2 regions of the Methylobacterium oryzae genome follow, and region 1 is predicted to be linked to the other one. Evidence: predicted binding sites of a transcription regulator. Region 1 holds the regulator's gene; the other holds the start of a gene.
The links. The regulator PhoB, encoded in region 1, activates phosphate uptake and scavenging genes when phosphate is short. The targets are predictions, from matches to a motif close to TGTCATNNANCTGTCAT.
Positions count from the first base shown of each region.

Region 2: a site for PhoB is predicted at 9,219-9,235, ahead of LXM90_RS20950 (CorA family divalent cation transporter). Genes of this name have one in related genera too.

Region 1 is NZ_CP090349.1:2,426,181-2,437,484, reverse strand. It holds gene modC (molybdenum ABC transporter ATP-binding protein) at 1-392, opposite strand, end outside; gene LXM90_RS11665 (glutathione S-transferase) at 455-1,111, shown strand; gene modB (molybdate ABC transporter permease subunit) at 1,142-1,834, opposite strand; gene modA (molybdate ABC transporter substrate-binding protein) at 1,850-2,665, opposite strand; gene LXM90_RS11650 (hypothetical protein) at 2,774-2,914, opposite strand; gene LXM90_RS11645 (hypothetical protein) at 3,128-3,271, opposite strand; gene LXM90_RS11640 (50S ribosomal protein L11 methyltransferase) at 3,563-4,483, shown strand; gene rmf (ribosome modulation factor) at 4,534-4,722, shown strand; gene LXM90_RS11630 (hypothetical protein) at 4,723-4,968, opposite strand; gene LXM90_RS11625 (aminopeptidase P family protein) at 5,107-6,945, shown strand; gene LXM90_RS11620 (protein-disulfide reductase DsbD family protein) at 7,083-9,239, shown strand; gene phoB (phosphate regulon transcriptional regulator PhoB) at 9,419-10,114, opposite strand; gene phoU (phosphate signaling complex protein PhoU) at 10,237-10,956, opposite strand; gene pstB (phosphate ABC transporter ATP-binding protein PstB) at 11,066-11,304, opposite strand, start outside.
Region 2 is NZ_CP090349.1:4,375,185-4,386,488, forward strand. It holds gene LXM90_RS20915 (YMGG-like glycine zipper-containing protein) at 1-41, shown strand, start outside; gene LXM90_RS20920 (MATE family efflux transporter) at 71-1,435, opposite strand; gene LXM90_RS20925 (DUF6460 domain-containing protein) at 1,578-1,931, opposite strand; gene LXM90_RS20930 (alpha/beta hydrolase) at 2,208-3,164, shown strand; gene LXM90_RS20935 (ligase-associated DNA damage response DEXH box helicase) at 3,161-5,758, shown strand; gene pdeM (ligase-associated DNA damage response endonuclease PdeM) at 5,800-6,513, shown strand; gene LXM90_RS20945 (methyl-accepting chemotaxis protein) at 6,523-7,983, opposite strand; gene LXM90_RS20950 (CorA family divalent cation transporter) at 8,192-9,178, opposite strand; gene groES (co-chaperone GroES) at 9,390-9,680, shown strand; gene groL (chaperonin GroEL) at 9,752-11,304, shown strand, end outside.

The sequences.
Region 1 (11,304 bases):
GCGGGCCGCCGGTCGAGGAGATGGTCGATGCCGAGCATGTCGGTCACGGCCGCGAAGGCCGCCGGGTCGGCGCGGCGCCGCGCGAAGACCCGGCCGTAGCCGAGATTGGTCCGGACGCTGAGATGCGGGAACAGCCGCGCGTCCTGGAACACCACGCCGACGTGGCGCCGGTGCGACGGCAGCACCAGGCCGGACGCGGTGTCGACCCACGGGGTGCCGCCGACGACGATCCGGCCCCGGTCCGGCCGCGCGAGGCCGGCGATCAGGTCGATCAGCGTGGTCTTCCCCGAGCCCGAGCGCCCGAACAGGGCGGTCAGCCCCGGACCGGCCTCGAAGGCGGCCGCGAGCGCGAAGGCGCCGCGCCGGAGCTGGACGTCGACCTGGATGCTCACGCGGACAGACTCGCGTAACAGGAGCCCCGGCGCGTCCCGACGCCGGCCCGGACTTGCCCGCGATGATCACGGTCCACCACCTCGAGAACAGCCGCTCGCAGCGCGTGCTCTGGCTGCTGGAGGAACTGGAGCTGCCCTACCGCGTGATCCGCCACGCCCGCGACCCGCGGACCCTGCGCGCGCCCGCCGAACTCCTGGCCGTCCACCCGCTGGGCAAGGCGCCGGTGATCACCGACGGCGGGACGGTGGTCGCCGAGACCGGCGCGATCGTCGCCTACCTGACGGATCTGGCCGGCGCGCGGCTGGTGCCCGTACCCGGGACGGAGGAGCGGCGGCGCTACGTCTACTGGTCGCACTACGCCGAGGGCTCGGCGATGCCGCCGCTGCTGCTGAAGCTGGTCTTCGGGCGGCTGGCGCCGGGCAGTCCCTGGCCGCTGCGGCCCCTTGTCCGCCGGATCGCCGACACGGTGCTGCGGGGCTTCGTCGATCCGGACCTGCGCCGGCACGCGGCCTTCTGGGAGACGGAACTCGCCGGCCGCCCGTATTTCTGCGGCGCCGATTTCACCGCGGCCGACATCCTGATGAGCTTCCCGCTGGAGGCCTTCGCGGCGCGCGGCACGGGCGCGGGCCCGCGCGTCGCGGACTGGCTCGCGCGCATCCACGCCCGTCCGGCCTACCAGAGGGCGCTGCAGCAGGGCGGGCCCTACGCGTATGCCTGAGCGGGCGTCCCGCCCCGGATCGATCGCCATTCAGCCCGCCCCCAGGCGCCGACCGGCCCGCCGCGCCAGGAATTCCGACACCAGCAGCGCCGCGACCGACAGCGCGATCGAGATCAGGGTGAGGCGCAGGGCCGGCCCCTCCCCGCCCGGAACCTGCGTCAGCGTGTAGATCGCCGACGGCAGGGTCTGGGTCTCGCCCGGGATGTTCGAGACGAACGTGATGGTCGCGCCGAACTCCCCCATCGCCTTGGCGAAGGCCAGCACGGCGCCCGCGAGGCACCCGGGCAGGCTGAGCGGCAGCGTGATCGTCAGGAACACCGCGAAGGGGTTCGCGCCCAGCGTCCCGGCCGCCTGCTCCAGGCGCCGGTCCACGGCCTCGATCGACAGCCGCATCGCCCGCACCATGAGCGGGAAGCCCATCACCGCGCAGGCCAGCGCCGCCCCGGTCCAGCGGAAGGAGAAGACCACGCCGATCTCGGCGAGGGGCGCGCCGAGCGGGCCGCGCCGGCCGAAGGCCAGCAGCAGCAGGTAGCCGGTCACGACCGGGGGCAGGATCAGCGGCAGGTGGACCAGCCCGTCCAGCAGGGCGCGGCCGGGGAACCGGCGCCGCGCCAGCAGCCACGCCACGGCGAGGCCGGGCACGAGGCTCGCGAGCGTCGCCACCGTCGCCACCCGCAGGCTCAGGCCGACGGCGGTCCACTCGTCCGGCGTGAGCCCGAGCAAGGGGGCGGCGCGCCGCTACTGGCTGGCGCCGGGCTGCGCGACCACCGTGAAGCCCTGGCGCTCGAAGGAGCCCCGGGCCTCCGGGCCGCGCAGGTAGCCGAGCAGCGTCCCGGCATCCGGGTTGCGCGACTCCCGGGTCACCGCCGCCGGATAGACGATCGGCGGGTGGCTGTCGGCCGGGAAGGTCGCCACAACGTGGACGCTCGGGTCCGCGGCCGCGTCGGTGGCGTAGACGATGCCGAGCGGCGCCTCGCCCCGGGCGACCAGCAGGAGGGCGGCGCGCACGTTCTCGGCCTGGGCGACCTGCCCCTTCACGGCGTCCCAGGCGCCGAGCTTCTCCAGGGCGGCCTTGCCGTACTTGCCGGCGGGAACGGCGTCGATCGTCGCCATCGCCAGCCGCCCGCCGCCGAGGATCCGCGTCAGCGTGGTGCCGAGGTTCGGCGCCAGGGCCACCTGCGGATCCGCGGCGCTGTCCTTCGGCCCCGGGGCGATCAGCACCAGGGCATTGCGCAGGAGGTCGATCCGCGAGCCGGCCTTCAGCAGCCCGGCCCGGTCGACGTAATCCATCCACGCGAGGTCGGCCGAGATGAACAGGTCCGCCGGCGCCCCCGCCTCGATCTGCTTCGCGAGGGCGTTCGAGCCGGCGTAGGAGATCCGCGCGGTCTTGCCGGTCGCCTTCGTCCAGGCTGCCGCGGCGTCGTCGAGGGCGTTCTTGAGGCTCGCGGCCGCGAACACGACGACCGGCTCGTCCGCCCGCGCGGCTCCGTCGGTCGGCGCGAGGACCAGCGCCGCGAGCGCGCAGGCGACCAGGATCCGTCGAGTCAGGGGCATCACGCAGATCTCTCCGGTCGCGACCCGCTATATACGGCGGGGAACGACGGGGATCATAGGCGCGCGCGGGCGGTCGGCCAAGGCCCGGCCGACCCGGGTGACCGCGCGTCAGCCGAGCTTGGCCTCCGGCCGGTCCTTGGGCTCGGCCTCGGCCCGGTGGAGGCGGCTCAGCAGGACGAGGAGATGGCCCGGGAGCGGCCCGTCCGGTGCGGGACCGCCGAAGATCCGCTCGCGTGGTCGGGCAGGCACGGCCGCACCGTTGACGACCACGGGCCCGCGGGGGCCGGAACGCCGGGACTTGGTCACGCTGTACGCACCCTGCTCAATCGTGATTCACGTAAAAAGCCGGCAAAAACGCCGCGCAAGTCGGCCAGTTCCGCAGCTGCCGTACATCATTTGGTTAACGCGCGAACAACCTGCCTCATTCCTGGGCGCCCGCTCGCGCGAATCGGTGTCGCGCCGTCACCAGGTCCGGATGTCGTGCCGCTCGGTCGGGCGCGCCTCCGGCATGCCGTTCATGCCGTTCGCGACCAGCAAGGCCCAGAGCGTGGCGGCGCCCGCGGTCACGGCCGCGAAGGCGACGCTGATGAGGAGAGGCGCGGTCATGGCAGCACGATCGTCTGTCAAAACAGGCGCGCCGCTCCGGGAAGTGCGGCGCGCCCGAGTTGAGGGTCCGGCCTTGGGTAAGCCGAGATTGTTTAAGCACACGCGATGGCTGTGGACACTGGTTTAAGTCGCGCAGAAGATAAGTATTGGCGCTTGTGACCGTCCGGCAACAACGGGCGGGGCCGCCGGTCCGCTCCGCCGCCCTGCCCCGCGGCCCCACCCTTGCCGGGCCCGGATTTTTTCTCGCCAGCCCCTGGGCTGCGGCGCGCCCCGGCGTTACAGCCGGGCACCATGCTCGAAGGCCTGCCGCCCCATCGCCCGTCCCACGTCCTGCGTCTGCTGACCGACGAACGCTCGGCCCGCGCGATGACCGACCTCCTCGGAGAGATGTTCGATCCCACGGAGACCGCGGTGGCGGCCTTCGAGGACGAGGACGGGCGCACGTGGCGGCTTGAGGCCTACTTCGCGGACGCCCCCGACGAGGATTACGTCCGCGAGTTGATCCGCCCAGTCATCGGCGACGCGGCCGACGCGGCGGAGTTCCGCACGATCGACCAGCAGGACTGGGTGCGCGCGTCGCTGGAGGGCCTGAAGCCGGTCCGGGCGGGCCGGTTCCTCGTCCACGGCTCGCACGACCGCGCCTCCGTCCGGGGCAACGATCTGGCCATCGAGATCGAGGCCGCCCTCGCCTTCGGGACCGGGCATCACGGAACGACGCTGGGCTGCCTCCGCGCCCTGGTCTCGGAACTCAAGCGCCGGCGCCCGGTCCACGTCCTCGATGTCGGCACGGGAACCGGGATCCTCGCCTTCGCGGCCGCCAAGGCCCTGCGGCAGCCCGTGGTGGCCGGCGACCTCGACGCGGAGGCCGTGCGCACGGCCCGCGAGAACGCCCGCGCCAACGGGCTCGGCCCCTACCTCAAGCTCTACGAGGGGCCCGGGGTCCGCCACCGCCTCGCCGACCGGCCGCGCCACTTCGATCTCGTCTTCGCCAACATCCTGGCCCGGCCACTCAGGCTCCTGGCGCCGACCCTGGCGCGGGTCGTCGCCACCGAGGGTGTGTTGGTCCTGTCCGGCCTGATCGAGCGCGACGTGCCGGGCGTGCTCTCCGCCTACCGTCTCCAGGGCTTCTCCCTCGTGCGGCGCGGCGTGATCGAGGGGTGGGTCGCCCTGGTCCTGACGCGCGGCGGTGCGGCGCAGCGTCCGCGGCGCTGACCCGCGCGGCATCGCCCCGAACTCCCCGCGCGCCGGCGTGTTGTCCGGCCATGAGCCAGACGTCGCTCCACGATCCGCCCGCGGACCCCATCGCCGAGGGCGCCCGCGCCCGGGCGCAGGGGCGGCCCAAGGATGCCTGCCCCTATCCGGCCGACTCGCCCGCGCGCCGGGCCTGGCTCGAGGGCTACGATGGGGCACCCGCGGACCGGGCGCCGGACCTGCCGATCACGAACGGCTGATCAGCGCGCGGTGCGCAGCCGGTCCGGCGCGCCCGCGGTCTCGGCCGGCGACCCCGGTGCGTCCGCCTGCGACACCGGCGCGCCGAGCGCCGCCATCAGCGTGCGCAGGCCGTCGATCCACTCTTCGAGTTCGGCGAGCGAATCGAAGCCGTCGCGGCGGACGACCGTGTCGGGCTCGATCGTCACGACGGCGTCGAAGCGGCCGTCGGGTCTGTCGCTGATCCGGTAGTAAACGCGGCGTGGCATGTCTGAGTAATAAGCGAGAATCCGCGGCGTGATAAGATTGCTAACGATCTTTAAGCACCGCAACCGACCTCCGACCAACCTCTTTCTCATGACAACAGGGTGTTGCGACGCGGGAGCGGCGGGCGCTAGGCTCGCCGCATGACCGAGACCCGTCCGTCCCGACAGCGTCAACGCTTCCAGAGCTTCGACGACCCGAGCCACCGGAAGGGTGCCGAGCGGATCGAGGCGCTGCGGGCCGCCTTGCGCGAGACCGGGCTCGACGGCTTCGTCGTGCCGCGGGCCGACGAGCACCAGTCGGAATACGTTCCCGCCGACGCCGAGCGGCTGGCCTGGCTCACGGGCTTTACCGGCTCGGCCGGCACGGCCGTGATCCTGATGGAGTCCGCGGCGCTGGTCGTCGACGGGCGCTACACCCTGCAGGCGCCCGAGCAGGTCGATACCGGCCTCGTCACGGTGGTGCCGCTCGCCGAATCGACGCCGGAGGCCTGGGTCGGGGCCAACCTGCGGCGGGATCAGGTGCTCGGCTACGATCCCTGGCTGCACACCCCGGACGGTCTGGCGCGCCTCGAGCGGGCCGTGACCCGCGCCGGCGGGACCGTGCGGGCGGTGCCGAACCTCGTCGACGCGGTCTGGGCCGGTCGGCCGCGGTCGCCGGCCGGTCCGGTGGTGGTCCATCCCGACGCGCTGTGCGGCGAGGGGGCCGCCGACAAGCTCGGCCGAATCCGGGCGGCGCTCGCCGAGGGCGGCTGCGATGCCCTGGTGATCTCCGACCCGCACAACCTGGCCTGGGCCTTCAACCTGCGCGGGTCCGACGTCGCCCACACGCCCCTGGCGCTGGGTTACGCCATCCTGCCGCGCGAGGGACGGGCCCGGCTGTACCTCGTCTCTCCGAACATCGATCCGGCCCTGCGGGCGGAGCTCGCGCCGATCGCCGAGATCCTGCCGCGAGCGGACCTGGACGACGGGCTGGCATCCCTGGCGGGCGTGCGCGTCCGCCTCGACGCCGCGACCGGCGCCGTCGCCCTGAAGGAGAAGATCGAGGCCGCCGGCGGCACGGCCGATGTCGGCAAGGACCCGATAACCGGCATGAAGGCGGTCAAGAACGCCGCCGAGATCGCGGGCGCCCGCGCCGCCCATGTCCGGGACGGGGCGAGCGTCGCGCGCTTCCTCGCCTGGCTCGACGGTGCGGCCGTGGCCGGCGGCCTCACCGAGATCGCCGCCGTCGAGGCCCTAGAAGATTTCCGGGCCGCCGGCGGCGACCTGCGCGAGGTCTCGTTCCCCACGATCTCGGGTTCCGGACCGAACGGCGCGATCGTCCACTACCGGGTGAGCCGCGCCACGGACCGGGCGGTCCAGTCGGGCGAGCTGTTCCTGATCGATTCGGGAGCGCAGTACCCGGACGGCACTACCGACATCACCCGGACGGTCGCGGTCGGCGCGCCGAGCCCGGAGATGCGCGACCGGTTCACGCGGGTGCTGAAGGGGCACGTCGCCATCGCCCGGGCGGTGTTCCCGGTCGGCACGACCGGCGCCCAGATCGACGCCTTCGCGCGGGCACCGCTCTGGCAGGCGGGCCTCGACTTCGACCACGGCACCGGTCACGGCGTCGGCGCCTTCCTGTCGGTGCACGAGGGGCCGCAGCGGATCGCCAAGACCGGCACGGTGGCGCTCGAGCCCGGCATGATCCTGTCGAACGAGCCGGGCTACTACGCCCGCGGCGCCTACGGCATCCGGATCGAGAACCTCGTCCTGGTCGAGGCCCGCGCGATCGCGGGCGGGGAGCGCCCGATGCTCGGCTTCGAGACGCTGACGCTCGCTCCCTACGACCGCCGGCTGATCCGGCCGGACCTGCTCGAACCCGGGGAGCGGGCCTGGATCGACGCCTATCATGCGAGGGTCCGCGAGACCCTGGCGCCCGGGCTCGACACCGCGACGCGCGACTGGCTCGAGCGGGCGACGGCGCCGCTCGAGGAGTGAGCCGGCCGCAGGGGATCCCGAACGCGGTCCGTGGTAAGACCCGACGCCATGGTAAGACCGGACGCCATGGAAACGCCCGCGCCGAGCCCGACACGCCGCGCGTGAAACCGCGACCGCCCCGCGCGCGAAGGGACAGCATGATCCGCCGCCTCGCCCTCCTGATCCTGGCCGTCGCCGCGAGCCTCTCGGCCGCCGCGGCACAGGGGTTCCGCACGCCCGCGGACCTCGTGCGCGCGAGCCTCGTGGCCGAGCCCGCCGCCGTCGCCGGCGCGCAGCCCTTCACGCTGGCGGTGCGGATGCAGGTCAAGCCCGGCTGGCACGTCTACTGGCGCAACCCGGGCGATTCCGGCTTGCCCCCGGAGGTGACCTGGACTCTGCCGGCCGGCTTCAACGCGAGCGCGATCCGCTGGCCGGCGCCGGAGCGCATCCCGATCGCGACTCTCATGAACTACGGCTACGAGGGTGAGGTCACGCTCCTCGTCCCGGTGACGCCGCCGCCGAGCCTCGACCCGGCCGACCCGGTGCGGATCCAGGCCAAGCTGACTTACCTCGTCTGCGAGACCGAGTGCGTGCCCGGCTCGGCCGATCTCGCCCTGACCCTGCCGGTCGGCAAGGCCGAGCCGGACCCGGCCAACGCCGCGCTGTTCGCGCGCGCCCGCGCCGCGCTCCCCGTGCCGGCGCTCTGGCCCCTGAGCCTGTCGAGCCAGGGCGACACCCTGCGCCTCGATTTCGTCGCGGCCGGCCTCAAGCCCGAGGCGGTCCGGAACGCCGCGTACTTCCCCTACGCCGAGACGGCGATCGACAACGCCGCCGCGCAGGTGATGAGCGTCGACGGGACCGGCCTGCACCTGACCCTCGCCCGGAGCAGCCCGACCAACCCGGTGCCCGCCGCGCTGCCCGGCGTCCTGACGGTCGAGGCGGTCGACGCCGCCGGGACCCGCCGGCTCGCCTTCGCGTACGGCGACGAGCCGGTCCTCCCGGCCGCCGCGGCGCCGGCCGCGACCGCGCCGCCCGCGACCGCGCCGGCCGCCGCCGACTTCGACGCGCTGACGCTGGCGACCGCCGCGGCCTTCGCCTTCCTCGGCGGCCTGATCCTCAATCTGATGCCCTGCGTCTTCCCGGTCCTGTCGATCAAGGTGCTCGGCCTCGTGCGGCACGCGGGCGAGGGGCCGGCTCGGCTGCGGCTCCACGGCCTCGCCTACACGGCCGGCGTCCTGGCGAGCTTCCTGGCGCTCGCCGCCGCGCTGATCGGCCTGAAGAGCGGCGGGGCCGCGATCGGCTGGGGGTTCCAGCTCCAGTCGCCCGCCATCGTGGCGGGGCTCGCCTACCTGCTGTTCGCGATGGGCCTGAGCCTCTCGGGCGCGGTCCATGTCGGAGGCCGGCTCGCCGGCCTCGGCGACGGCCTCACCCGGCGCGGCGGCCTGAGCGGCTCGTTCTTCACCGGCGTGCTCGCGACCCTGGTGGCGACGCCCTGCACGGCGCCGTTCATGGGCTCGGCGGTGGGCTTCGCGCTGACCCAGAGCGCCGGCGTGGCGCTCGCCGTCTTCGCGAGCCTCGGCCTCGGCCTCGCCCTGCCCTTCCTGCTCCTGACCCTCTGGCCGCCGGCCCTGCGGGCGCTGCCGCGGCCGGGCGCCTGGATGGAGACCCTCAAGCAGGTGCTGGCCTTCCCGGTCTACGCCACCGTGGCGTGGCTGATCTGGGTGCTGGCGCAGCAGGTCGACCCGCGCGGGCTGCTGGCGGCGCTGATCGGCCTCGTCCTCGTGGGCTTCGCCGCCTGGGCCTGGGAGCACGGCCGCGCCGCCCCGCCGCGGGCCGGCCGGGTCGCGCAGGCCGCCGCCGCGCTGGCGCTGATCGCCGTCGGGGCCCTCGCCGTCACCCTGCCCCGGGACCGCGCCGCGCCGGCCGCGCAGGCCGCCGCCGACGGGATCGAGCCGTTCACGCAGGCGCGCCTCGACGCCCTGGTCGACGCGCACCGCCCCGTCTTCGTGGACATGACCGCCGCGTGGTGCATCACCTGCGCGGTCAACGAGGCGACCTCGCTCAACACCAAGGCCGTGCGGGCCGCGATGGCCGAGCGCGGCGTGACCTACATGAAGGGCGACTGGACCAACCAGAACCCCGAGATTACCCGCCTCCTGGAGAAGCACGGGCGCAGCGGCGTCCCGCTCTACCTGCTCTATACCGGGACGGGAGAGCCCCAGGTGCTGCCGCAGATCCTCACCGAGGGGACGGTCCTGGCGGCGCTGGAGGCGGTGCCGGCCGCCTCGGGCCGGAGCGCGGCGCTGGCGCGCTGAATCCCTGGAGACCGGGACGCGCGGATCTTCGCGGGCCCGTCCCACCGTCTTTGCGAGCGGAGCGAAGCAACCCAGCAGCGCCGCGCGCATCGGCGTCCCGCCGCCCTGGGTCGCTTCGCTGCGCTCGCGATGACGGTGCGCCGGAGCGAAGTCCTATCCGGACGGCCAGTGAGGCCGCCTCAGGCCTCCAGCGAGAAGGTCTCGTCGAAGGCGTAGCCCGAGCCCCGGACCGTACGGATCGGGTCGGTCTGGCGCGGGCCGTTCAGCGCCTTGCGCAGCCGCCCGACATGGACGTCGACGGTACGCTCGTCGATGTAGACGTCGTGGCCCCACACCCCGTCGAGGAGCTGCTCGCGGGAGAAGACCCGGCCCGGCGCCAGCATCAGGAATTCCAGGAGCCGGAACTCCGTGGGGCCCAGATGCAGCTCCTCGCCGCCGCGGCGGACGCGGTGGCCGGTGCGGTCGAGTTCCAGGTCGCCGGCCGCTAGCCGGTCCGAGACGTGGGCGGGCTTGGCCCGGCGCAGGAGCGCGCGGATCCGGGCGAGCAGCTCCGGGACCGAGAACGGCTTGACGATGTAGTCGTCGGCGCCCGTGCCGAGACCGCGGACGCGGTCGCCCTCCTCGCCCCGGGCGGTGAGCATAATCACCGGCAGGCGCTCGGTCTCCCGGCGCGCCCGGATCCGGCGGCACAGCTCGATCCCCGAGAGGCCGGGCAGCATCCAGTCGAGCAGGACGAGGTCCGGGATCCGCTCCGCCAGGAGCAGCTCGGCGTCGTCGCCGCGCGCCGCCGAATCCACCAGGAAGCCCTCGGCCTCCAGGTTGTAGCGGAGCAGCGTGCTCAGGGCCTCCTCGTCCTCGACGATCAGGACTTGCATGCTCACGTTCGAAGACTCGTTCTGCGGGCGGTCCCCGGATGGTGCAGGAGGCGCCGCCCCGCCTCAACCCGCACGGAGAGTGACCCCGGCCGCGCCCACAGGAAGGCGCCGGGGTCGGCGCCTCACGGCGCCTGCACGCCGTCCACGGTCGCGTAGTTCGACGCGTCGTTCTTCGGCCGGTCACCCGCCAGCGTCTCGCCCGTGGCGAGGTAGTGGATCGTCTCGGCGATGTTGGTGGTGTGGTCGCCGATGCGCTCGACGTTCTTCGCGCAGAACAGGAGATGCGTGCAGAACGAGATGTTGCGCGGATCCTCCATCATGTAGGTCAGGAGCTCGCGGAACAGGGAATTGTACAGGGCGTCGATCTCGCCGTCGCGCTCCCAGACGTCGTGGGCCGCCTGGACGTCGCGGCTCCCGTAGGCGTCGAGCACGTCCTTGAGCTGACCCTCGGCGAGGTCGCTCATGTGGCGCACGCCGAGCACGATCTTCTGGGCCGGCGCCTGGTCGGAGATCGCCACCACGCGCTTGGCGACGTTCTTGGCGAGGTCGCCGATCCGCTCCAGATCGCCGGAGACGCGGATCGCCGAGATGGTCTCGCGCAGGTCGATCGCCAGGGGCTGGCGCCGGGCGATCAGCAGCACGGCGCGCTCCTCGATGTCCCGCTGCAGCGCGTCGAGGCGCTTGTCGGCGAGGATCACCGCCTGGGCGAGCGTGTCGTCCCGGCGCACGAGGGCGTCGGTCGCCTCCGCGGTCATCTTCTCGGCGACGCCGCCCATCTCCGAGATCGAGCGACGCAGGTTCTCCAGGTCGGTGTCGTAGGAGGTGACGATATGGCCGGGCATGGCGGATCCTTCGATGGGGTCCCGGGGACGGCCCTCCGGGAGGCTTGCGGGACCCGCCGGCGCGCCGGAGACGCGAGCGGCGGTCCCGGGACCGGAGCGGCCCGGCAGACTAGCCGAAGCGGCCGGTGATGTAGTCCTGCGTGCGGCGTTCCGTCGGGTTCATGAACATCCGGTTGGTCGGACCGAACTCGACGAGCTGCCCCAGATACATGAAGGCGGTGAACTGCGAGATGCGCGCCGCCTGCTGCATGTTGTGGGTGACGATCACGATGGTGAACTCGTCGCGCAGCTGCTCGATCAGCTCCTCGATGCGGCCGGTGGAGATCGGGTCGAGCGCCGAGGTCGGCT
Region 2 (11,304 bases), 1.9 Mb from region 1:
CGCCGCCGGCCCAGCCCACCACCTGGAAGGATCCGCGCTAGCACGCCTCGAGGTCGCGCGCGGCTGCCGCCTAGGCCGCCGGTTCGAGGGCGGCCGCGGCCGGCGTCCGGAACGTGTCCCGGGCGAGGCGCGGGAACGCGATCGCCTGTCCGAGGCCCCGGGCGCCCAGGAAGCTCACGAAGGCCAGCCACAGCCCGGTATTGCCGAAGCCCAGGCTCTCGACGAGCGCGAGGATCGCGCAGTAGGCGGCGAGCGCGCACACCATCAGGTTGCGCATCGCCCGCGTCCAGGTCGCGCCGATATAGATCCCGTCATACGCGAAGGGCGCCGCGGCGGCGAGCGGCGCCAGGGCGGCGAGGACGAGGTAGGACCGGGCCGCCTCGCGGACCGGACCGTTCGTGGTCACGGCATCGATGAAGGCCGGGCCGCCCGCCAGAGACACCAGGCTGACCGCGAGGCCGAAGCCGAGGCACCAGCGCAGGCTCAGTGTGGCGGCCGCGTCGAACGCCTCCCGGTCCCGGGCGCCGACGGCCTGGCCGCACAGGGTCTCGGCCGCCGTGGCGAAGCCGTCGAGGAAGAAACCGCCGATCAGGAACAGATTCCACAGGACCGAGTTCGCGGCCAGGACCACGTCGCCCTGCCGGGCGCCGAGCGCCGAGAACAGCACGATGCCGGTGATCAGCGCGAGCGTCCGCAGGATGACGTCGCCGTTGACGCTGAGCGTCCGGCGGAGCGCCGCGGCGTCGCGGAGGTCGCGCAGCGGCACCCGGAAGGGCCGGGAGCCGAGCCGCGCCAGGAGTATCAGCCCGAGCCCGAGCCCGAGCGCCTCGGCGCCGAGGGTTGCCAGCGCCGCGCCGGCGAGGCCCAGGCCGAAGCCCAGGACCAGAATGAGCGTCAGCGCGACGTTGGTCAGGTTGATGGCGATCTGCAGCAGCAAGCCGAGATCGGTGCGCCCGCGGCCCAGGACCGAGCCGAGCACGCCGTAGCTCGCCAGCACGAAGGGCGCGGACAGGATGCGGATGTGGAAGTAGGTCGCGAGACCGGCGATGACCGCCGCGCTCGCCCCGCTGATCGCGAGGGCGAGCTGCGCGAGGGGCCCCTGCAGGGCTACCAGGACGAGCCCGATCAGGGCGCCCGCCGCCAGCGCCCGCGCCAGGATGCGTTCGACCTCAGCGTCGTCGCGCCCTCCGACCGCCTGCGCGGTCAGGCCGGCGGTCGCCATGCGGAGCGCCCCGAACGACCAGAAGATTGCGTCGAAGATCACCGCGCCGAGGGCGATGGCCCCGAGCAGCGCCGCGTCGCCAAGCCGCCCGATCACCGCCGCCCCGATGAAGCCGAGCATCGGTGTCGTGACGTTGGCGATCGTCATGGGCAGCGCCAGGGCCAGGACGCGGCGGTTCGTCGGGCGGGCCGGGCTGGCGACGGTGTGCATCATGCCGCACGCTACGGAGACGCGCCGCCCGCGAAAAGCGCTCCGATCGCATCGGCGGGTTGCGGTGGCGGGCGGCCGATCTGCCCGAACCCGCGGCGCGCTGGGACGTCGGGGCGCGACCGTGCCGGATCGGCCCCGGACCCCGTCAGCGGGAAACGGCGAAGAGGCGCGCGATCAGCCAGAGCGGCACGACGACGATCGCCCCGGCGACGATCCAGCCGCCGAAATCGTGGAGCGAGGCGAGCCCGACCTCCACCAGCGCCCGCGCCGAATCGTAGACGTGCCAGAACAGCCGCCCCGGCGTCAGGCCGAGCATCGACATGAAGGCGCCGACCAGCACCGACAGGAACAGGAGCCGCAGGAACACGCCGGCCGGCGAGCCGCCGAGGAACCGCCGCAGGGCGGAGGGGCGCGACCGGTAGCTGTCCGCGCCATAGGGGGCGTTTGGCGGGGCGCCCTGCTGATAGCCTTGCCGGCGCCGGTCGTGATCGACGAGCATTGCGTCCTCGTGAAGCCTCAGGGCCCTCGGATCGGCGACGAAGCGGGCGGAACCGTGACCGGCACACCACACCGCGTCGAAACTCGAGCGCGGATCAGGCGTTGGCGGGTTTCTCGCGCGCCGTGCAGATGGCAAGCGGCGTCGCGCGCGCCAAGATGCCGGACGGGGTGGACTACGCCGCGGGACTCTCGCGGCGCGGCCTCGGCCAAAGGGAGAACTCCCGGGAATCGGGAATTGGTGTGAGAGGCTCTGAGTGCCGACGGGACCATACGCACGATGATCGACCACGCCCTGTTCGACCCGGCGACGATCGATCCCGAGACGCTCCGGCTCAATGCCGAGATCGTCTCGGCGCACGCCGCGCTGCCCGATCCCTGGTCGCTGCCGATCGCCGAGGTGCGCGAGCGGCGCCGTCTGGGCACCAAGGCGGCGCCCGCCATGCCGCACAGCGCCCGGGCCGAGTGGCTGACGATCGACGGGCCCGGCGGCCCGCTCAAGCTCCGCGTCGTCCGGCCCAAGCCCGGCACGAAGCTGCGCGGCGCCTACCTGCACATCCACCGCGGCGGCTGGGTCTGGGGCTCCGCCGACGAGCAGGATCCCTGGCTGGAGCGCATCGCCGACACCTGCGGCTTCGTCGCCCTGTCGGTCGAGTACCGCCTCGCCCCCGAGCACCCGTATCCGGCGGCGCTGCTCGACTGCGAGGCGGCGGCCCTGTGGCTGGCCGGTCCGGGCAAGACCGAGTTCGGCATCCACGCGCTGACCATCGGCGGCGAGTCGGTGGGGGCGCACCTCGCCGTGATGGTGCTGCTGCGGCTGCGCGACAAGCACAACCTGCCGCGGGCCTTCCGGGGCGCCAACCTCAACGCCGGCTTCTTCGATCTCGGTCTCACTCCATCGGTGCGGAACTGGGGCGAGGAGCGGCTGGTCGTGAACACCCGCGACCTGACCAAGTTCGCCGACGGCTACGTCCGGGAGGGCATCGACCGGCGCCGGCCGGACGTGTCGCCGATCTACGCCGACCTGAAGGGTCTGCCGCCGGCCCTGTTCACCATCGGCACCGCCGACCCACTCCTCGACGACACGCTGTACATGTCGGCGCGCTGGGCGGCGGCGGGCAATGGCGGCCACACGGCGATCTATCCCGGCGGCTGCCACGTCTTCGCCCGCTACCCGAGCCCGATGAGCGAGCGGGCGCTCGAGCTGATCGACCGCTTCCTGATGGCGCTCGCCTGAGCGACCCGTCCGAGATCCTGCCGGAGCGGTTCCGCGCCTGGTTCGCCGGGCGCGGCTGGGCGCCCCGATCGCACCAGCTCGATCTCCTGCGGATCGCCGGCGCCGGCCGCTCTGCCCTGCTGGTGGCGCCGACCGGGGCCGGCAAGACGCTGGCCGGCTTCCTGCCGAGCCTCGTGGTCCTCGCCGAGCGTGGCCCCCAGCGGAAGGCGGCGGGCCTCCACACCCTCTACGTCTCGCCCCTGAAGGCGCTCGCGGTCGACATCGCCCGCAACCTGGACGCGCCGATCGCCGAGATGGCGCTGCCGGTGCGCGTCGAGACCCGCACCGGCGACACCCCGGCCCACAAGCGCACCCGCCAGATCAGCCGGCCGCCGGACATCCTGCTGACCACGCCCGAGCAGCTGGCGCTGCTGATCGCCCATCGCGAGGCGGCGGAATTCTTCTCCGGATTGCGCTGCGTGGTGCTCGACGAGCTGCACGCGCTGGTGACCTCGAAGCGCGGCGACCTGCTGTCCCTGGCGCTGGCGCGGTTGCACCGGCTGAGCCCCGGCCTCGCGGCGATCGGGCTGTCGGCCACGGTGCGGGAACCGGACGAGCTGCGGAAGTACCTGGTGCCGCAGGGGCCGCTTCCCCCTCCTCCCGCCGCGCGCGGGGACGGCGCGTCCAGTCCTGACGCATCTCCTCCCCCACCCCGACCCTCTCCCGGACGGGACGGGGAGCCCGTCGCGCCGCCCATGGCCGATCTCGTCACCGTCGCCGGCGGCGCGAAGGCGGACCTGCGCATGCTCGATCTCGGCCGGGCGCTGCCGATCTCCGGCCACACCGCGTGGCACTCGATGCCGGCGATCTACGACCTCATCCGGGAGCACCGGACCACGCTGGTCTTCGTGAACACCCGCCTCCAGGCCGAGTACACGTTCCAGGAGCTGTGGCGGCTTAACGACGACGCCCTGCCGATCGCGATCCACCACGGCTCGCTCGACGCCCAGCAGCGTCGCCGGGTCGAGGCCGCGATGGCGGCGGGCCAGCTCCGGGCGATCGTCTGCACCGCGACCCTCGACCTCGGCATCGACTGGGGCGACGTCGACCTCGTGGTCAATGTCGGCGCGCCGAAGGGCGCCAGCCGCATCATGCAGCGGATCGGCCGGGCCAACCACCGCATGGACGAGCCCTCGAAGGCCTACCTCGTTCCGGGCAACCGCTTCGAGATGCTGGAGTGCCAGGCGGCCCTCGACGCCGTGGAGGAGGCCGCCCAGGACACGCCGGACGCCCGCCAGGGCGCCCTCGACGTCCTCGCCCAGCACGTCCTCGGCATGGCCTGCGCCGACGCCTTCGATCCGCTCCACCTCTACGACGAGATCGTCTCGGCCGCGCCCTACGCCGGGCTGACCTGGGAATCGTTCGAGCAGGTGGTCGACTACGTCGCCACCGGCGGCTACGCGCTGCGCGCCTACGAGCGCTTCGCCAAGATCCTGCGCGGTGCGGACGGGCTCTGGCGCGTGCGCGACGCCCGCACCGCCCAGGCCTACCGGATGAATGTCGGCACGATCGTCGAGGCGGCCCGGGTGAGGGTCCGCCTCGGCCGGACCCTGCGCGGCAAGCCCGGCACGGTGCTGCCGAAGACCGGCCGCGTGCTCGGGGAGATCGAGGACGAGTTCGCCGAGACGTTGACGGTCGGCGACACGTTCCTGTTCGCCGGCGAGACCCTGCGCTTCGAGGGGCTCGCCGAGGACGAGTGCCTCGTCACCCGCGCGCCGGCCGGCACCGACCCGGCGATCCCGTCCTACGCGGGCGCGAAGTTCCCGCTCTCGACTTTCCTGGCCGCCCGCGTGCGCGCGCTGATCGCCGACCCGTTCGAATGGGACCGCCTGCCCGAGCAGATCGGCGCCTACCTGCTCCAGCAGCGCCGCCGCTCCGTCCTGCCGGGCGAGCGCGACCTGCTGGTGGAGACCTTCCCGCGGGGCAAGCGCTACTACCTGACGGCCTTCCCGTTCGAGGGCCGCCTCGCCCACCAGACCCTCGGCATGCTGCTGACCCGGCGCCTGGAGCGTTCCGGCCTGCGCCCGCTCGGCTTCGCGGCCAACGATTACGGCATCGCCATCTGGTCGACCCGCGACGTCTCGGAGCGCGCCGCGATCGATCCGGACTTCATCGGCGACCTCTTCGCCGTCGACATGCTGGGCGACGATCTGGAGGCGTGGCTCGACGAATCGGCCATGATGAAGCGCACCTTCCGGCAATGCGCGGTGATCGCCGGGCTGATCGAGCGCCATCACCCGGGCCAGAAGAAGTCCGGCCGGCAGGTCACGATCTCGACCGACCTGATCTACGACGTGCTGCGCAAGCACCAGCCCGACCACCTGCTGCTGCGGGCCGCGCGGCAGGATGCGGCAACCGGACTCCTCGACGTGAGGCGCCTCGGCATGATGCTAGAGCGCATCCAGGGGCGAATCATCCACAGGTCTCTCGACCGGGTCTCGCCGCTCTCCGTATCCGTGATGCTCGAGATCGGGCGCGAGCGGGTCTACGGCGAGGGCGCCGACGAGATCCTGGCCGAGGCCGAGGCGGAGCTTCTCCAAGAGGCTCTGTCCTGACCGCCGATCCGCCCTCCCCCGACGACACCGAGGATGCGATCTTGGCGGCCGGCCTGAGACTCGAGAAGACTCACAAGCACCCCAAACTGATGCTCGCGGGCGAGACCCTGGTGCTGGACCTCTGCGGCGGCCTCTGGCTGCCCGAGCACCGGACGCTGATCGTGTCCGACCTCCACCTGGAGAAGGGCTCGTCCTACGCGGCCCGCTCCGGCCAGTTCCTGCCGCCCTACGACACCCGCGAGACGCTCGCCTGCCTGCACGAGGCGGTGGTGCGGCACGATCCGGCCCGGGTGGTGGCGCTGGGCGATTCCTTCCACGACGCCCGCGGTCCCGAGCGCATGGAGCCGGGCGACCGCGCCCTGGTGGCGGCCCTGCAGGAGGGGCGGGACTGGGTCTGGATCGCCGGCAACCACGACGCGGCCGTGAACGAGGGCGTCGGCGGCCGCTACGCGGACGCGCTGACGCTCGGCGGCCTCGTCCTGCGCCACGAGCCGAGCCCGGAGCCCGTGCCCGGCGAGATCGCCGGCCATCTCCATCCCTGCGGGAAGGTGGCGATGCGCGGGCGGGCGGTGCGCCGCCGCTGCTTCGTCACGGACGGCACCCGCCTCGTCATGCCGGCCTTCGGCGCCTACGCCGGCGGCCTGAACGTCCGCGACCGGGCGATCGAGAGCCTGTTCCCCGACGGCTTCACCGCCCATCTCCTCGGGGACGGGCGGGTCTTCGCCATCGGCCGGGCGCAGCTCGCCCGGGACTGAGTCGCCCGGTCAGGCCGTCTTCATGAACCGGATCACGCTCTCCGACAGGCTCGTCGAGTGGCCGGCGAGGCTCTCGGCGATGCCCTGGACCGCCTGGGCGAGCTGACCGGTGGCGTTGGCGGCCTCGGAGACGCCGCCGATATTGCCCGCCATCTCGTGGGTCGAGACCGCCTGCTCCTCGACGGCGCTCGCCATCGCCAGGGTGAGCTTGGACAGTTCGTCCACCGCGGCCGTGATCATCTCGATGGCGCCGACCGCCTCGCCGGTCGCGCTCTGGATCGCCGAGACCTGCTGCGTGATCTCGCCGGTCGCCTTGGCGGTCTGCTCGGCGAGCGCCTTGACCTCGGAGGCCACCACGGCGAAGCCGCGCCCGGCGGCGCCCGCGCGGGCCGCCTCGATGGTGGCGTTCAGGGCGAGCAGGTTGGTCTGGTCGGCGATCGACTTGATCATGCCCACCACCGCGTCGACCTTGCGGGCGTTCTCGGCGAGCTGGCGCATGGTCGCGTCGGTGGTCCCCGCCTGGGCGGCGATCTGCTGCGCGCGCTCCGAGACCCGCCCGACCTGGCCGGAGATCTCCTGGATCGCGCCGTTCATCTGCTCGGAGTTCGACGCGACCGACGACGCCTTGTGGCGCGCGGATTCGGCCGACTGCATCAGGCCCACGGCCGAGCTCTGCATCTCCTGGATGGCGGAGCCGACGGCCTCGACGACCCGCTTGACGTCGGTCTCCATGTTCACCTGCGCGGTGACGACCGCCCAGGTCAGCATCGGGCCGAGGTACTGCCCCTTCTCGTCGTTCACGGCCGTGACCCGCAGGTTGAGGGTCTCGGGCCCGACCTTGATCTTGGTGCTGTGCGGCAGCCGGCTCGCGTCGGCCAGCATCGTGCGCTGGTGGCTGGGGTTCTTGTGGAAGATGTCGAACGAGCGGCCGAGCATGTCGTCGACCTTCACCGGCAGGTGCTGGTCGATCGTGCCGAGGGTCTTGCGCGACGTGGCGTTCATGTAGTCGATCTTGAAGTTGTCCTTCAGATTGGCCGTCATGACCGCCACCGGAACGTTGTCGATCATCGTCAGGAGCCGGTTGATCTCCTTCTTCTTCGCCGAGATGTCCGCGGCGAACTTGACGACCTTGATCGGCTTGCCGCGCGCGTCGAGGACAGGATTGTACGTCGCCTCGAGCCAGACCGAGTCGCCCTCCTTGTCGAGGCGCAGGAACTCGCCCGTGACGTACTGGCCGTCCTTCAGCTTGCTCCAGAACGCCGCGTAATCGGCGGACTCGGCGTAGCTCTTGTCCACGAAGATGCGGTGATGGCGGTTCCGGACGTCGCTGAGGCCGTATTTCATCAATCGCAGGAAGTTCTCGTTCGCGTGAAGGACCGTTCCGTCCATCGAGAACTCGATGATCGCCAGCGAGCGGTCGAGCGCGTCGATCTTGGCCTGGGCTTCATTGAAAACAGTGCGATTGAACATGGTACGGCTCGCGTTCCCCCGGCGTGGGGTGTAGCCTCACAGCGTTAATGAATCCCTTATTCTGGCATTCGTCCAGTTTAAGAGTTGCCTGACGGAAATCGAATGCTTGGAGCGCCGCGCCCTCTGTGCGTCCGTAACCGGACCGACGCCATCGTCGAGATTGCATTCAAATATAAACTCGGTCAGGGCCGAAGCATACTTACGAATATCAGAACCAGCCGCGCATGCGAAAGTATACGATCGGCGCGACCGCGCTGATGAGGATCAGGCCGAGCGCGTAGGGATATCCGAGCGCCCAATCCAGCTCGGGCATGTGCTTGAAATTCATGCCGTAGATCGACGCGATCAGCGTCGGCGGGACGCCGACCACCGAGACGACGGTGAGGACGCGGAAGACGTTGTTCTGCTCGATGGTGATCAGGCCGAGGGCCGCGTCGAGCAGGAACTGCACGTTCTCGGCGAGCCGCGTCTCGAACTCGTCGAGGGATTCGATGTCCCGCTTGATCGTCTCGAAGCGCGCATCCTCCGGCAGGCCGAGGCTGTCGCAGGCCGCGGCGACGAACGGGATGATCCGTTCGAGCCCGAGCAGGCTCGACCGGATCTTGCCCAGAACCTTCCCGCGGTTACTGATGCCGCGCAGGATCCGGCGCAGGGCGAGGTCGCGGCGCCGGGGCGGCGGGCTCTCCAGGCGCCGCCGCTCGGCACCGCGGACGTCGAAGTCGAAGATGCGGGTCGAGAGCGTGTCGAGCTCGGAGCCCATATCCTCGAGGGCGTCGGCGAGGCTGTCGACCAGTTCCTCCAGCACGACGAGAAAGATCTCACTCGGCGTCGTGCTGCCGTCGCCGTCGGCGATACGCTTCGCGGACGCCTCGATGGCGCGCAGGTCGTGGAAGCGGATCGTGACGAGGTGATCCTTGGTCAGCAGGAAGCCCAGCGGCTTCAGCTGCGACGCGCTCTGCTCGAACGTGATCATCGGGGTCGAGAGCGAGAGGCCGCCCTTGACCCGGCGCAGGCGGCTCGACGTCTCGACCTCCGAGAGCGCCGCCCGCGACGGCACCCGCAGGCCGGTCGCGGCCTCGACCGCCGCAGCCTCCTCCGGCGTGGGGTCGTTCAGGTCGAGCCACACGGTGTCGCGCGCGATCGGGCCGCCGGGTCGCAGCGCCACCGGGCCTTCGGGTCCGTGCAGGCTCAGCATGAGAGCGCGTTATCCATGAGGGGGAACGGGGCCGCCGGCGCGTCATCGCACCGTCGCGCGGGGGTGCGACAGCCTTGACTCGGAACCCGCCCGCGCCTATCTCGCGGCCGTCTTTGGCACTCGCCGAGACAGAGTGCTAACAGTCGAGTTTGCGAGCGGTCCCGCCGGCCGCATCAACGCCAACTCAAGACCTGAAGCAAGAGGGCAGCTCATGAAGTTCCGTCCGCTGCACGACCGCGTGGTCGTCCGTCGCATCGAAGGCGAAGAGAAGACCAAGGGCGGCATCATCATCCCGGACACCGCCAAGGAGAAGCCGCAGGAGGGTGAGGTCGTCGCCGTCGGTCCCGGCGCCCGCGACGAGGCCGGCCGCGTCAACGCGCTCGACGTGAAGGCTGGCGACCGCGTCCTGTTCGGCAAGTGGTCCGGCACCGAGGTCAAGATCGACGGTCAGGACCTCCTGATCATGAAGGAATCCGACATCATGGGCGTCGTCGCCGCCTGATCGGGTCACCCGCCATCGCCCTTTGAGGCCGTCCCGGCCTTGGGGTTCAACAACCAGCTAAGAGGCACACAATGGCAGCGAAAGACGTTCGTTTCTCCGCCGACGCCCGCGATAAGATGCTGCGCGGCGTCGACATCCTCGCCGACGCGGTGAAGGTGACGCTCGGCCCGAAGGGCCGCAACGTCGTGATCGAGAAGAGCTTCGGCGCCCCGCGCATCACCAAGGACGGTGTGACGGTCGCCAAGGAGATCGAGCTCGCCGACAAGTTCGAGAACATGGGCGCCCAGATGGTGCGCGAAGTGGCCTCGAAGACCAACGACATCGCGGGTGACGGCACCACCACCGCGACCGTGCTGGCCCAGGCCATCGTCCGCGAGGGCGCCAAGTACGTCGCCGCCGGCATCAACCCGATGGACCTGAAGCGCGGCATCGACCTCGCCACCCAGGCGGCCGTCAAGGACATCATCGCGCGCGCCAAGAAGGTCTCGACCTCCGACGAGGTCGCCCAGGTCGGCACGATCTCCGCCAACGGCGACAAGGAGATCGGCGAGATGATCGCCCACGCCATGCAGAAGGTGGGCAACGAGGGCGTGATCACGGTCGAGGAGGCCAAGACGGCCGAGACCGAGCTCGACGTCGTCGAGGGCATGCAGTTCGACCGCGGCTACCTCTCCCCGTACTTCATCACGAACGCGGAGAAGATGGTCGCCGAGCTCGAGGATCCCTACATCCTCATCCACGAGAAGAAGCTCTCGTCGCTCCAGGCCATGCTGCCGGTGCTCGAGGCCGTCGTTCAGACCGGCAAGCCGCTCCTGATCATCGCCGAGGACATCGAGGGCGAGGCTCTGGCCACCCTCGTCGTCAACAAGCTCCGCGGCGGCCTCAAGGTCGCGGCCGTCAAGGCGCCGGGCTTCGGTGACCGCCGCAAGGCGATGCTCGAGGACATCGCGATCCTGACCAAGGGCCAGATGATCGCCGAGGACCTCGGCATCAAGCTCGAGAACGTGACGCTCCCCATGCTCGGCCGCGCCAAGCGCGTGCGCATCGAGAAGGAGAACACCACGATCATCGACGGCGTCGGCGAGAAGTCCGACATCGAGGGCCGCATCTCGCAGATCAAGGCGCAGATCGAGGAGACCACCTCGGACTACGACCGCGAGAAGCTCCAGGAGCGCCTGGCCAAGCTCGCGGGCGGCGTCGCGGTGATCCGCGTCGGCGGCGCGACCGAGGTCGAGGTGAAGGAGAAGAAGGACCGCGTCGACGACGCCCTCAACGCCACCCGCGCGGCGGTCGAGGAAGGCATCGTCCCGGGCGGCGGCACCGCGCTGCTGCGCGCCAAGAAGGCGGTCTCCGAGCTGAAGTCCGAGATCCCGGACGTGCAGGCCGGTATCAAGATCGTCCTGAAGGCGCTCGAGGCCCCGCTCCGCCAGATCGCCCAGAACGCGGGCGTGGAAGGCTCGATCGTGGTCGGCAAGATCACCGACAACACCTCCTCGGAGACCTTCGGCTTCAACGCCCAGACCGAAGAGTACGTCGACATGATCCAGGCCGGCATCGTCGACCCGGCCAAGGTGGTGCGCACCGCCCTGCAGGACGCGGCCTCGGTCGCCGGCCTGCTGGTGAC